DNA from 2 places in the Cellulosilyticum sp. genome. Region 2 is predicted to be linked to the other one. Evidence: riboswitches for the same ligand, from Rfam matches in the RefSeq annotation. Region 2 holds a riboswitch; the other holds the start of a gene.
What was found. A riboswitch is a leader RNA that binds a small molecule or an ion and turns the genes downstream of it on or off. The one in region 2 is predicted to bind S-adenosylmethionine.
Positions count from the first base shown of each region.

Region 1 (7,814 bases), on a different contig from region 2:
AGCACCAAAGGAAGGAGAAAGTCCTAATAACCCACCAACAGTATGACCAAAGGTTGCCCCTACAAAGAATGCAGGCACAATTTCACCACCCTTGAAGCCTGCGCCTAAAGTAATTGCTGTAAAAATTAATTTTAATAAAAAAGCCCAAGGGACGATTTGATCTTCTAAAGCAGCAGTAATAATGGGCATACCAGCACCTAAATAATCAGTTGTCCCACAAATAAGTGTTAAGAAGAGTATTAAACAACCGCCTGTTATAATGCGAACATAGGGATTTGGAAAACATTTTTTATATAGTTTACTGCTAGTATGAAGACTTTGGCAAAAAATCATACTTAAGAGAGCACCTAAAAGCGCTAAAAGAATAACCTTAAAAGTTATATAAACTGATAGCGTGGGAATATTAGTGAGATGAAAGCTTGTAGGGCTAATATGAAATTTTCCAGAAATGCCATAACCAATGATAGCAGCAAGTGTACAAGGTACTAAAGCGGCGTAATGCATAATCCCCACACTAATTACTTCCATAGCAAAGATTGCAGCAGCAAGGGGGGTACCGAATAAAGCAGCGAAACCGGCACTCATGCCACACATAGTCATAATATGTAAGTCTTTTTCATCTAGGCGAAAGAGCTTTCCAATCTGATAGCTTAGGCTTCCGCCAAGCTGCAAAGCAGCACCTTCGCGGCCAGAAGAACCACCACACAAGTGAGTGATAACTGTTGAAATGAAGATGAGAGGAGCAGTTTTAAAGGAAATAGGATCGGCTTCTCTAATAGAGAGAAGTACTAAATTTGTCCCCTTATCATCAGCCATATGACCTATGTGATATAAGAATACAATAAGCATGCCACCTAATGGGAGTAATAAAATAGTGTACCAATGCTTTTCTCTAAACAAAGTAACATATTCGATAGCATGATGAAATAGTGAACCAATAAATCCTACGATGCAGCCTACGATAATCGCTAGGCAAACCCATTTTAAGAAGGTGAGCAAATCTTCTATATGATTTTTAAGTACATGTAATAATTGTGTCATTTATAAATCTCCTTAATATAATATAGAATTTTCTATATAAGATAACATACAGTAGCATTTTATAACAATATATTTTCGAATTCAATATATAGTGAGAAAGAATTTATAAAATAGAATACTATATTGTAACATAAAGAAAAAAGAGATTTTACAGTTGTAACCTCTCTTTTTTATAAGTTAATTTATTAATGTATCAATTGCTTCCTTATTATAATGTGTATTTTTATAATGTGGGAAACGACTACATAAAATAACAGTACCAAAAGGCATGGTATTAAAGCAGCAGTCTTCAAAAGTACCTTGAACAAGTCCTTTAGAGGCTTGTTCATTAAATTGTTTACGTGCGTCTTCAAGATGACTATTTAAGATGACATTATAGTCATTAACGTGTTTCATATTTTTACTGATTTCACCAGATTTTAAACGTTCTAAGGTGACAGGATGTGAGGCGTCAATCATAATTTCAATAACAAGTAATGTACCAATATCACATTGGAGCATTGCTTTAATACGATGGCCTACTTCTGTATTTTTATGGGTTTGATAAAGGTTTAGTAATGTTGTAAGATTGGGCAGTACAATTTCTTCATGAAGGGACGTATGAAGAACGACGGTATGATTTTTTATAAGTAATGTATCTGGCGTTATCATAATGAGATCTCCTTTAAAACTAAAATTAACTGTTTTTCTATAGATTTCACATTTATAAAATTTAGTTATTCATAATTTCTAGTCATGTGAAATCATTGGGAGAAACTAATTTACCTACATGTATATTTTGAGGTTTTAGTTGGTTTCTCTATATATGATATCACACCTTATAGGAAAAGATAAACATAAAAGGGGATTGAAAAATAAAATAAATTAAATAGTAGTTGACAAAAAGCTTAAAACCACTTAACATAAATATGAAATATATGAGACGTAAACTTATCCAGAGAGGTGGAGGGAATGGCCCAATGAAACCCAGCAACCTGTGTACGACAAGGTGCTAAGTCCACAATGTATGAAATTTGTATTAATTTTATAGCATTGTAAGATGAGGAAAAAATGTGCACACTAAGCCTGGACCTTCGCGTTCAGGCTTTATTTTTATAAATTTTGAAAGGAACAGGAATGAATAGAAGACCATTATCGATAAAAACAATTGTCGCCATTGGTATTGGCGCAGCCGTCTTTTTGATTTTAGGACGTTTTGCTTGTATTCCAACAGGCATTCCAAATACAGAACTTCAAACAGCATATGCTTTTCTTGGGTTAATGGCTGTTATTTATGGACCATTTGCAGGAATGATGATAGGGTTTATTGGTCACATGTTAAAGGATTTAACCGCTTATGGATCACCATGGATGAGTTGGATTATTGCTTCGGCTGTGGTAGGACTTATTATTGGTATAGCACAAAGAAGAATGGATATTGAAGAAGGGGCTATGGGCATTAAGAAGATTATTTATTTTAATGTTTATCAAGTTATAGCCAATGTCATTGCTTGGGTAGTTGTTGCACCAAGTTTAGATATTTTAATTTATGCAGAACCTATGAATAAAGTATATATACAAGGTGCAGTAGCAAGTATATCAAATAGTTTAACTGTAGGTGTACTTGGCACATTTTTATTAATTGCGTATAGCAAAACTAGAATACAAAAAGGTACTCTGGTTGAAGAAGATTAAGGGGTGCATCGCGCCTCTTTCTTTATGGAATAGGAAAATTCGATTTGATTTATGGCAATAGAACAAGGACTTATTAAATAAAGATGAAGAAAGGAAAATTTATGAAAAAACCCGTTATTGTATTTGAAGATTTTAGCTTTCAGTATAATGCTCAAGCAAATCCAACTTTAAAAAATATCAATTTAACAATATATGAAGGTGAAAAGGTACTTATTGTGGGGCCATCAGGTTCAGGGAAAAGTACTTTAGGACATACATTAAATGGATTAATTCCATTCAACTATAAAGGTGAAATCACAGGAAGTTTACGTATCAAAGGCAAAGAAACTAAAAACCTTAGTTTGTTTGAAGTTTCTAGAATGGTAGGAACTGTGTTACAAGACCCAGATCATCAATTTATTGGTCTTACAGTTGCTGAAGATATTGCCTTTTTACTAGAAAATGAGTGTGTTGTACAAGAAAAAATGCATCAGAAGGTAAAAGAAGTTGCAGAAATGGTAGAAATACAAGACCATTTAGGCGTAGCACCTCAGCGCTTATCAGGTGGACAAAAACAACGTGTCACACTAGGGGGGGTTATGGTAGGCGAGGCTGATATTTTGTTATTTGATGAGCCACTTGCGAGTTTAGATCCGGCAACAGGAAAAAATGCTATGTATCTTATTGATAGCCTTCAAAAACAAACAGGGCAGACAATGATAATTATTGAGCACCGTTTAGAAGATGTTCTTGAAGCTAACGTAGATCGTATTATCGTTATGAATGAAGGAAGTATAGTAGCGGACTTATCACCACAGGCTATTTTAACTGTTTCTCCTTCTATTTTGAAGAATGTAGGGGTACGTGAGCCACTCTATGTCACTGCATTAAAATATGCTGGATGTCAGTTGAATACAGAGATGGGACTTGAACATATAAATACTTTAAGGTTAGATGAAATGCAAAAAGGTGCATTAGCAAATTGGTATAAGCGACAAAGTCCAAAAGAAGTAGCAAAAGAACATGCAGAGGCTCTTTTAAGCTTTAAGAATGTAAGCTTTTCTTATGAAGGAAAGAAAAATATATTAGAAGACATTTCTTTTGATATTTACAAGGGAGAAATGATAAGTTTAGTAGGAAGAAATGGCGCTGGAAAATCAACTTTATCAAAATTGATTTGTGGTTTTTATCGTCCATCAGAAGGGAAAATTTTATTTAAAGGGGAAGACCTTAAAAATAAAAGTATCAAGGAACGTGCAGAAAATATTGGTGTTGTACTCCAAAATCCAAATCAGATGATTTCTAAAAATATGATCTTTGATGAGGTAGCATTGGGATTAAGATTAAGAGGCGTTTCTGAAGAGATTATAAAGGAAAAGGTTTATGAGACACTTAAAATTTGTGGACTGTACCGCAAACGTAACTGGCCAATTTCAGCTTTAAGTTACGGGCAAAAGAAACGTGTCACTATTGCTTCTATTTTAGTGCTTAAGCCGGAACTTATTATTTTAGATGAGCCAACTGCAGGACAAGATTATAAGCATTATACAGAGATGATGCAATTTTTAAAAGAACTTAACCAAAAAGGTATTACAATTTTAATGATAACGCATGATATGCATTTGATGTTAGAGTATACAAGTCGTGCACTTGTACTTTCAGAGGGGAAACTCTTAGCTGATCAGGCGGCCTATGAAGTATTAACGAATGAAGATTTAGTAGGTGCAGCAAGCTTAAAAATGACTTCACTATATGAATTAGCCTTAAGAGCTGAGTTGAAAAATGCACAAGACTTTGTAAAATGTTTCATTGAAGAGGAGAGGAACACAAGATGTTAGGATATATAGAAAAAGAATCCTTTATTCATAAGCTAACGGGTGCAACGAAATTAATATGTTTAATATTATATGCATTAGCAACAATGTTTACTTATGACACACGTGTACTTATTGTACTTCTAGTATTTAGTTTAGTACTCTTTAAAATTTCTAAGATTCCATTTAAGGATATAGAAGTAGTATTTTATTTTATACTGGTATTTTTAATGATTAATAATGTGGCAATTTTTATATTTGCCCCACAAGAAGGTACAAATATTTATGGGACCAATACACCTTTATTTCATATAATAGGTCCATACACAGTAACCAAAGAGCAGCTTTTTTATCAATTTAATATTACAGTTAAGTATTTTGCGCTGATACCAATTGCACTGATTTTTATGGTGGCGACGCAACCAAGTGAATTTGCAGCCTCTTTAAATCGTATAGGGGTAAGTTATTCATTAGCATATGCAGTGGCTATAGCATTACGATATATTCCTGATATTCAAAGAGATTATCAAGATATTGCATTTGCACAGCAAGCAAGAGGGCTTGATCTTTCTCGTAATGAGAAGCTTGGAAAGCGCCTTAAAAATATGGGAAGTATTTTATTACCACTTATCTTTTCAAGTTTAGAACGTATTGAAACGATAAGTGCAGCTATGGAGCTACGTGCTTTTGGAAAAAATAAGAAACGTACATGGTATAGTGGTAAACCTTTTAAAAGTAGGGATTATATAGCTATAGCAGTTATGAGTATGATTGTAGTTGTAGTATTTATATTAATGAAAAGCAATGGAGGGCGTTTTTATAACCCCTTTATATAAAGGATAGTATAAAAAATGGTTAGCATATTAATTAAACAATATGCTAACCATTTTTTGTTTATGGAGAAATCAGCTATGACTTTGAAATAGACAGTGTATAAAGGGGCTTTTAATGATTTCACATTACTAAAACTATGAATAACTAAAATTTATAAATGTGAAACCTATATTAAAAGATAGGTTATAAATTAGTAGGCTTGTACATAAATTAATAAAGTAAAATAAAAAAACACTAGAACAAATGTTCGATTTCGTGTATAATGATATTAAAGATAAAAAAAGACATAAAAAGACATGAATCGGACATGGATAAAGTGAATAACAGGAAGAGTAAATGGAGGAATTAAAATGAGACGAGGAGAAACGATGTGTTACTATAGGGCAAAAGGTGGGCAGAAAAGTGTTTATGTAACAATTGTATATGAGAATGATATTTTAAGAGAAAGCATTATTCAACACCATGAAGAAAATGACTTCAATATATTGCAAGATAAATGTGATTTAGCATATCAATCAACTAATGCAAATTAATTATTTTATATAGTAAGAACTACTTAAAGTACTGAAAATAGCTTTAAGTAGTTTTTTTTGTACCTATATATAAGAAATATAAAAATTTACAATATATGACAAAAGTAGTAGAAAGAATAACTTATGATATGTTAAAATAACAAAGAAAACATTGAAAGGGAGTTATAGGGTGGAAAATAGGGGACTTATAAAAATAAATAAAGTATTCTTTGTTATTGGTTCATTTGCGGCAATGTCACTTTATGTAGGATATATTAAAGAATATATGTTAGGAAACAATAGTATAGCTAAGACAATGGGTATTATAGCTATAATGTTTTTAGCAAATATGTGCATAAACATTGCATATTTAAAAGATAAGAGCAGTGAACACATTAAATGGATTGGAATGTATAGTTATCTTTTAATGTATGCTGTGGGGCTGTTATTTGCTAAAGATAATTTTGTATTTGTAACAGGATTAGCTATTTTACTTATTTGTGTGTTATATTTAGATGAGAGGCTTATTAAATCTGCCAATATACTAGTCGTAATCATTAACAGCATGGATTTGCTAATTCGTATTTTTGTGAGAAAACAATGGCATTCGGGACTTACAACGGCTTATATGGTTACAGTAGGTGCCATTATTGTATTTTCATATGGCTATTATAAATTGGTAAGTTTAATTAATGAATTACAAGCAGAGAATACAGCAAGGGTACAAGCAGAGATGGATAAGCAGAATATACTTTTACAAGATATTTTTATGGCTATTGGTGTACTTGATCAGAATACCAATAAAGTAAGTGAAGTTGTAAATGTATTTGCTACCTCTTCAGAAACAGTTAATGAGGTTATCACACAAATTGCAACAGGTTCTGAAGACGTAACTACAAGTATTCAGGCACAAACTGAAATGACTGAAGTGATTGGTACACTCATCCAAGAAACAGCTAGCGATTTTATAGTTGTAAAAGGCATTTCGGAAGAAGCGCAACAGTCATTAAAGCAAGGGGCACAAATGATGAATACTGTTACTGAAAAAACAATACGTGTGAATACACAGAATGCCTACACTTATGACATTATGAAAGAATTAAAAAATAAGTCTAAGGAAGTATATGGGATTACAGAACTTATTTCAGGTATTTCAACACAAACTAATTTGCTTTCATTAAATGCAGCTATTGAAAGTGCAAGAGCTGGAGAAGCAGGAAAAGGCTTTAGTGTAGTAGCAGATGAGATTAGAAAGTTGTCAAATCAAACACAAGAGTTAACAGCTAATATTTCAGCAATAATCTTAGAACTTGAGCAAAAGGTAATACAAGCAGAAGGCGCTGTTAAAGAGTTAAATGAAATTAATAAGGAGCAAAATGAACTTGTTAATACAACAAAAGATATCTTTAATGAGATGCTTACAAAAATGGCAGCGTCTCATACAAAAGTAGAAGCAGTTCATGAAAAGGTAGATCAAATTGTAAACTCAAATAATAATATTGTTGAAAGTATTAATGAAATTTCAGCAGTAAGTGAAGAAACAAATGCAAGTGCAGAAGAGGCGAATTCTATTGCACTTAGTAATCTAGAAAATGCTCAATTAGCAACGGGATATGTGCAACAACTTGTAGAAGTATCTAATCAATTAAAAAAATAAATATAAAAAGAGATAGATTTTGATATGCTCCCCTTATGGTAGACAGTTTAAATAATAAAACTGTCTACCATAAGGAGGAGTATTTTTTATGTCAGGAAATAAAGCTTATTTAAGTGCTATACTAGCTCTTTCTGATAAAAGTGTGATTGGCGACACAAATTTTTTATTATTTCCCCTATCTACTTGACAGAGGCACTTCATTTTATGGTAAAATCTATCTCTTTTTTTATCCTAAAAGATGTTCCATATTATAAAGACCAGGACCCTTACCAGCTAAGAACTTAGCAGCTTTAAGTGCACCTA
Region 1 is NZ_CEVXFV010000056.1:18,191-26,004, reverse strand. Features, by position in the region: gene AC1VAQ_RS17510 (chloride channel protein) at 1-1,041, opposite strand, end outside; gene AC1VAQ_RS17505 (hypothetical protein) at 1,219-1,692, opposite strand; SAM riboswitch class I at 1,969-2,087, shown strand; gene AC1VAQ_RS17500 (ECF-type riboflavin transporter substrate-binding protein) at 2,158-2,715, shown strand; gene AC1VAQ_RS17495 (ABC transporter ATP-binding protein) at 2,799-4,532, shown strand; gene AC1VAQ_RS17490 (energy-coupling factor transporter transmembrane component T family protein) at 4,526-5,344, shown strand; gene AC1VAQ_RS17485 (hypothetical protein) at 5,693-5,875, shown strand; gene AC1VAQ_RS17480 (methyl-accepting chemotaxis protein) at 6,045-7,511, shown strand; gene dapB (4-hydroxy-tetrahydrodipicolinate reductase) at 7,738-7,814, opposite strand, start outside.
Region 1: linked by a shared signal. The riboswitch ahead of AC1VAQ_RS17500 (ECF-type riboflavin transporter substrate-binding protein) and the one ahead of AC1VAQ_RS08500 (phenylacetate--CoA ligase family protein) in region 2 are both predicted to bind S-adenosylmethionine.

Region 2 (7,814 bases):
AAAATATAGAGCTTGCACTTAAAGTACAAGAGTACCCTAAGGAAAAACGTAAGGCACGCATTGAAGAATTACTTGAATTGGTGGGGTTAAAGGATAAAATCAATGCTTACCCAGCTAGTTTAAGTGGTGGGCAAAAACAACGTGTGGGGATTGCGAGGGCATTAGCAACAAATCCTAAAATTCTACTTTGTGATGAAGCAACATCTGCACTTGATGCACAGACAACTGTGGAAATTGTGGATATCTTAAAGCAAATAAATAAGTCATTGGGGATTACTATTGTTTTCATCACACATCAAATGGAAGTCGCCAAAAATTTATTTACTAAAGTAGCAGTAATGAGTCATGGTGAAATTATTGAAAAAGGGACAACTTATGAAGTCTTTGCCAATCCTAAAGCAGAACTTACAAAGAAATTAGTTAAAACACAATTAGATATTCCAGAAGAAATTATTTCACAAACTCAAGGCAAAATCATCAAGCTTATTTACAAAGGAGATAAAAGCATTGAACCCATTATTGCCTATGCCAGCAAAAACTATGAGGTGGTTTTAAATATTTTACATGGGCGTATTGAATACATCATGGAAAGACCAATTGGCACATTAGTTGTTAGTATTACAGGGGAAAATAATGCTGTAGATGAGGCACTTAGATATATTCGGTCTAACACTGAAGATATAGAAATCATTAGAGAAAAGGGGAGTGAAGTCGCATGAATTTAAATGAGTTAATTGAAGCATTATGGATTGCAACCAAGGAAACTAGTTTGATGGTGGGTATCTCAATGGTTATTGCCATAGTAGCAGGGACCTTATTAGGACTTGTTTTATATATTACAGCTTCACCACTTTTGCACCCCAATAAAACAATCAATGCAATTTCAGGTTTAGTGATTAATGTTATTCGTTCAATACCTTTTATTATTTTATTAGTTTTACTGTATCCTTTAACCAACTTAATACTAGGTACAACCATTGGTGCAACAGCTGTAACAGTGCCTTTAACTGTAGCAGCCATAGCCTTTTTAGCACGATTAGTGGAAGGGGCTTTTGCAGAAATAGACAAAGGGGTTATAGAAGCATCGCTAGCTATGGGGGCTAGTTTGAAGGATATTGTATTTGATGTACTTTTAGTTGAAGCATTACCTGGCATTATTAGAGCTATTACAGTTACGCTAATTAGCATTATAGGCTACTCATCAATGGCAGGAACTGTTGGTGGCGGCGGTATTGGAGATCTCGCAATTCGTTATGGTTATCAACGCTATCAAACGGATGTACTTGTGATTACAGTGGTATTATTAGTCGTTGTTGTGCAACTGATTCAAGTAATCGGTGAAAAGATTGCTGTAAGTGTAAGTAAAAAATAGAAAAGTGAATGAAATATGGGGGGATAAGTATGAGAAAAAATTTAATTTATAAATTAGGATTATTAGCAGTAGTAGGCTTTGGAATTTTAACAGGATGCGGAGCACAAAGTGTAAGTAGTGACAATGCAACAAATAGTGATGCTGCCACTGTTACCAATCATACAGGAGACAGCAAGGATACAATCAAATTTGGAACTTGCCCTGGCCCTTATGGTGATATGATCAAGTACGCCATTAAACCAGGACTTGAGGAAAAAGGATATAAGGTTGAAATTATTGAGTTTAGTGATTATGTACAGCCTAATTTAGCATTAGGAAAAGGTGAAGTAGATGCCAATATGTTTCAACATAGTATATACCTTGAGAATTTTAAAACTGAGCATAGCTTAGAATTAAGTAACTTAATTAATATCCCAACAGTAGGGCTAGGCATTTATTCAAATAAATATACAGATCTCTCACAGGTAGAAACAGGTGCGACTTTGACTGTACCTAATGATGTAACCAACTTAAGACGTGCATTAAAGGAAGCACAAAATGCAGGTTTATTAACTATTGATGAAACTGTAGATGTTACAAGTTTTAGTGAAAAAAATATAAAGGATAATCCACTCAACTTAACGATTACACCAGTAGAGGCCGCTCAGCTTCCAAGAACATTACAAAGCTCAGATTTAGCAGCTATACCAGGTAATTATGCGCTATCAGCAGGAATCGATTTAGATTCAGCTATTTACAAAGAGGTATTAGCAGAAGAAATGAAGAATGTTATTGCTGTTCAAACGAAGGATATAGATAGCCAATTCGTAAAAGACATTTTAGAGGTTGTACAGTCAGAAGGTTTTAAAGATGTCATTGAGAGCAGTGATTATGAGTTTAGCAGTTTCCAAAAGCCGGATTGGTATACACAAAAATGGCAGATACAATAAATATTATAAAACTTATAAAAATAGTTTGAAATGTATTGACAATTTTAAAATCTAGGAATATACTTCTAAACATATAAGATAACTAGGAATTAAAAATGAATAAAACTATTTCTTATCTAGAGAGGCTGAGGGACTGGCCCTGTGAAGCCCGGCAACCAGAATTATAGACGTATAATTCAAAGGTGCTAATTCCTACAAATCAGTTATAAAAACATAAATGATTTGAGAGATGAGAGAGCATATCTGATATTTAGAAACTGCTTTCTTATCAAAGAAAGTAGTTTTTTCTTTTATTCCTTAAAAAAGACTGACTATATGAATTGGAGGGATTTTTTATGAGTAAAAAATATTGGAACGAAGAAATCGAAACTATATCAAGAGAAGAATTAGAAGTTTATCAGCTCAAACAACTTAAATCACAAATAACAGAAGCTTACGAGCATTCACCTTATTATAAAAAGCGTTTTGAAGCAGCCGGGGTGACACCTAATGACCTTCAAACATTAGAGGATCTTCGTAAATTTCCTATTTTAACGAAACATGATGTACGTGAAAGGCAAGATGCAGCACCTATTATTGGAGATTTGTGTGTAAGACCAGAAAAAGATGTAGTATTTATTTCATCTTCTAGTGGTTCAACAGGTGCCCCTACTGCAAGTCCATTTAGTAAAAGAGATTTTGATGAATTCCAAGATGTAGAGAGTAGATTGTTTTGGCAGGCTGGTATGAGACCAGAGGATCGCTACATTCATGCTTTAAACTTTTCACTTTTTGTAGGAGGGCCTGACGTATTAGGTGCTCAAAATCTTGGGGCTTTATGTATTTGGGCAGGAACTCTTCCAGCAGAACGTTTATTATTCATTATTCAGCAGTATCAGCCAACAGTCATTTGGACCACACCTTCTTATGCATGGTATTTAGGGGAAACAGCTAAGCAAAAGGGAATCAATCCAGCTACAGATTTAGCCATTAATCGAATTATTGTAGCAGGTGAACCGGGAGGCTCTATCCCAGCAACAAGGGAAGCTATTGAGGACCTTTGGGATGCAGAAGTCTTTGACTTCTATGGGATTTCAGATATCTTTGGTGCTTGTGGTGCGCAATGTGAGGCGCATGATGGCATTCATATTGCCGAAGATCATGTTTATGTTGAAGTAGTAGATGAACATACTGGATTACCTGTTAAAGAAGGTGAAAGAGGTGAAATGCTTCTGACAACACTTCGTAAAGAAATTAGGCCAATGATTCGTTTTAGAACAGGGGATATCGTGACTTATACTAATGAAAAATGTGCATGCGGTCGTACTTTAAAACGTATTAAAGTCGTAGGACGTATTGATGATATGTTTATAGCTGGTGGTGTAAATGTATTTCCAAGTGACATTGAGCATGTTATTCGTAAGTTTGATACTTTAACAGGAGAATATCGTGTGAATATTATAGAAGATAAACACATCACGAAATTTACAGTAGAAGTAGAAAGACGAGAGGGCGTAGATGTTGCTGAAGATATTATAAGAGAGCAAGTAGCTTATGAAATCAAAATGAAATTAGGCGTTAAACCTAAAGAAGTTATTGTTTTAGAAGAGGGAGAATTACCAAGAGCAACGCACAAAGCGAAACGTTTGGTAGATTTAAGAGAAGGAGCATAAGTAATGATAGAAATTATATTTTTAGGAAGAGGTGGGCAAGGAGCCTTTACCTCTTCCAGAATATTGGGTATTGCAGCAAGCCTATATGAGAAGAAGTATAGTTTAAGTTTCCCAAGCTTTGGCCCAGAACGAAGAGGTGCACCTGTATTTGCTTATACAAAGATTAGTGAGGCACCTATTCGTGATAGGAGTCAAAGTGTAAAGGCAGATTACTTCGTAGTATTAGATGAAAGTTTATATACCCCTAATCTACTTGAACGTCTTAAGGAAAATGGGAAACTCTTATTAAATACAGAGACACCAGAAAAGTACAGCATACTTCAAGATGGAAGTACGAACGAAAAGCTCATTACATTTGATGCCTTGCCAGTAGCACAAAAGTATTTGGGAAGACCGATTACAAATACCACTATGTTAGCAGCTCTAGTGAGCCATAGTGAATTAGTTACTCTAGAAAGCTTAAAGGCAGCAGTACATTATGACTTAGCACCTAAAATTGCTGAGAAAAATGAGCGACTTATTACTTACTTTGAAACGATTAAATCCTTTGAGAAAGGGGGCAAACAAGATGAATAGACCTGAGGTAAACAAAGATTTTAAGATAAATAGTATCAAAGATTTACCTTGCGGCACTTATGGTGAAGCCATGCTGCTTACAGAAACTATGGAAGGTTGGCGAAGTGAAAGGCCTGTGATTCATCAGGAAAAATGTAGTCATTGTAACTGGTGCTATATGGTTTGTCCTGAGGGGGTTATTTATAAAGAAGGAAATGAAATGAAAATTGATTATAGATTTTGCAAAGGCTGTGGCATTTGTCAAAAGGAATGTAAGAAGGGTTGCATTGAGCTTGTGCTAGAGGGGGAGAAGGCGAATGACTAATACATTAGAAAACAAAAAAAACTATCAATTTGTATCAGGAGATGAAGCAGTAGCCATTGGTGTAAAATTAGCGAAACCATTAGTTGTGGCAGCTTATCCTATTACACCTCAAACCATTGTTGTAGAACGCTTAGCTGAGATGGTGGAACGTGGGGAATTAAAAGCAGAATATATGTATGTGGAGTCAGAGCATTCAGCTTTATCAGCAGTCATGGGGGCAAGTGTGATGGGGGCAAGAACTTTTACAGCTACATCTTCTCAAGGACTACTTTATATGGCTGAAGTTTTACATTATGCCAGCGGCGGACGTGTCCCTTTAGTTATGATGAATGCCAACCGAAGTGTAGCATTACCTTGGAGTATATTTGGGGATCAGCGTGATTCCCTTTCTTTATTAGATAGTGGTTGGATTCAGGCATATGTCGAGAATGCACAAGAAAGTTTAGATATGACTTTAACGGTCTATGCATTAGCTGAAAATCCAGAGGTTCTAACGCCTGTTATGATTAACTTAGATGGGTTTGTTTTAACCCATACTTATGAAGGGATTGAAGTACCTACAGAAGAACAGGTGGCTGAATTTTTACCACCATTTGAATTAGCCCATAAAATGGATTTAAAGGCACCTAAGAATTTATTTTTCACTTCTTCACCCCAATATAACTTAAGCTTTAAATATCAACAGCAACAAGCTATGCTGAAGGCAAAGGAAATCATTGAAGTTTTAGATAAGGCTTATGGAGAAATCACAGGTAGAAGCTATGGTGGTTTAATTGAAGCTTACAAGTGTGAAGGTGCGGAACGTGTCATTGTTACATTAGGAAGCATTACAGGCCTTGTAAGAGATAGCGTAGATGAATTAAGAAGCCAAGGGGAAAAGGTAGGATTACTTAAAATTCGTTATATGAGGCCTTTCCCAGGGAATGAGATTGCAGCAGTTTTAGAGAAAATCAAAGGAGTAGCTGTACTTGAAAAAGATATATCCTTTGGGGCACAAGGAACTGTATTTACTAATGTTGCCTCAGCACTTCAGGGACAAGAAACAAAGTTATTTAACTACGTAGGCGGACTAGGTGGCAAAGATATTAAAAAGGAAGAAGTCCTACAAATTTTTGAAGATTTAAAAGAGGCAGTTCAAAAGGATATTAAACCTAGTTATGAACAACGGGTGAAATATATAGGATTGGAGGGATAAACATGGCAGTGGTATTAGATGAAAAAGAATATTTTTATGGGCATAAAGGCTGTGCTGGGTGCGGGGGGGCATTAGCAGTACGTTTGGCACTAAAGACATTAGGTGAAAATACATTTGTCGTTGTACCGGCTGGATGTATGTCAGCTGTTGGCTTTGTTTATCCGCAGCTTTGCTTTGGAGTGAATGCACTTATTTCACCTTTTGCAAGTACAGGGGCAATGCTTTCGGGTGTATCAGTAGCAGCTAAGGCATTAGGACTTAAAGATGTTAATGTAGTAGGCTTTGCAGGAGATGGTGGTACAGCGGATATTGGGCTTCAAGCCTTATCTGGAGCAATTGATCGTGATGATAAGATTATTTATATTTGCTATGATAATGAAGCTTATATGAATACAGGGATTCAGCAAAGTTCTCTGACACCTTATGGCACGAAGACAACGACATCACCGGCAGGGGAACATATACATGGAAGTACCAATGTTAAAAAGGATATGTTTGATATTGTAGCAGCCCATAAAATTAAATATGCGGCCACAGCTAGCATTGGCAATATTCCAGATTATATCCGCAAGGTAGAGAAGGCTAGCAAAATACAAGGTGCTTCTTATATTCATGTGGCAGCGCCTTGTCCTACAGGTTGGGGGATTAGTAGTAGTGAGACAATTGCTATTGCAAGGGAAGCTATTGAATGTGGTTTATGGTATTTAGCTGAGTATGAAAACGACCAGTATACTTTAAATAAAACAGTAAAAAACTTTTCAAGTATAGAAGATTATCTTAAAAAGCAAGCACGTTTTAAACATTTAACAGCAGAGGATATTAGTATTATTACAGCACAAAGAGATCGTAAATGGGAAGAATTAGAACGCCGTATTCATAGAGAGCATATTTAATAAGAAGAATAGTTTAGAGATAGTTAATGAGGCTTTATCAGTTTTAGTGATGTCATTTTAATATTCTTATAGCCATGTGCTATAATAAATTTAAGGAAAGAACATACTTAATGAAGAATAAGAATATGGCTAATGCCATATTCTAGACTCAAATTATGAGTGTGAAGTAGGAAGGTTAAAAAGTGAGCTTTCCTACTCTATAATATATGAATATAAAAGGATGAAGATATGAGACAGGAAGTAAAGCTTAAGATAAAGCCAGCATTTGCAAGAGAAATTAAACAAGGCTATCCATTAATTGCAAAGGATGCGATTCAAAACATCGATGCCTTAAAGACAGAGGATGTCATTATCAATTTATTTGATGAAAAAAATAAATTTATGGCAAAGGGTTACTATGGTAGACAAAATAAAGGCTATGGTTGGGTGCTGAGCTATAAAGAAAATGAGAAAATCGACCAAAGTTTCTTTGCTAAAAAGATTAAAGCAGCCATTGCTTATCGTAAAGACTTATATGAAAGTACTGAAACGACAGCTTTCCGTGTATTTAATGGGGAAGGTGATGGCGTAGGTGGCTTAACTATCGATTATTTCGCAGGATATTACCTCGTGACTTGGTATAGTGAAGGTATTTATAGCTTCAAGGAAGACATTATCAATGCTTTACTTGAAGTTGCTGAAGTTAAAGGTATTTATCAAAAGAAACGTTTTGATACAGATGGCAAATATATCGAAGACCATGATTATGTCATGGGTGAGGTGCCAGAATGGCCACTTATTGTGAAAGAAAGCGGGCAACAGTTCGCTATCTACTTAGATGATGGGGCTATGGTAGGCATTTTCTTAGACCAAAGAGATGTTAGAAAACGTATTCGTGACCACTATGCGAAAGG
Region 2 is NZ_CEVXFV010000015.1:33,067-40,880, reverse strand. Features, by position in the region: gene AC1VAQ_RS08515 (methionine ABC transporter ATP-binding protein) at 1-719, shown strand, start outside; gene AC1VAQ_RS08510 (methionine ABC transporter permease) at 716-1,372, shown strand; gene AC1VAQ_RS08505 (MetQ/NlpA family ABC transporter substrate-binding protein) at 1,402-2,301, shown strand; SAM riboswitch class I at 2,411-2,537, shown strand; gene AC1VAQ_RS08500 (phenylacetate--CoA ligase family protein) at 2,637-3,953, shown strand; gene AC1VAQ_RS08495 (2-oxoacid:acceptor oxidoreductase family protein) at 3,957-4,529, shown strand; gene AC1VAQ_RS08490 (4Fe-4S binding protein) at 4,522-4,833, shown strand; gene porA (pyruvate ferredoxin oxidoreductase) at 4,826-6,028, shown strand; gene AC1VAQ_RS08480 (thiamine pyrophosphate-dependent enzyme) at 6,031-6,921, shown strand; gene AC1VAQ_RS08475 (class I SAM-dependent rRNA methyltransferase) at 7,150-7,814, shown strand, end outside.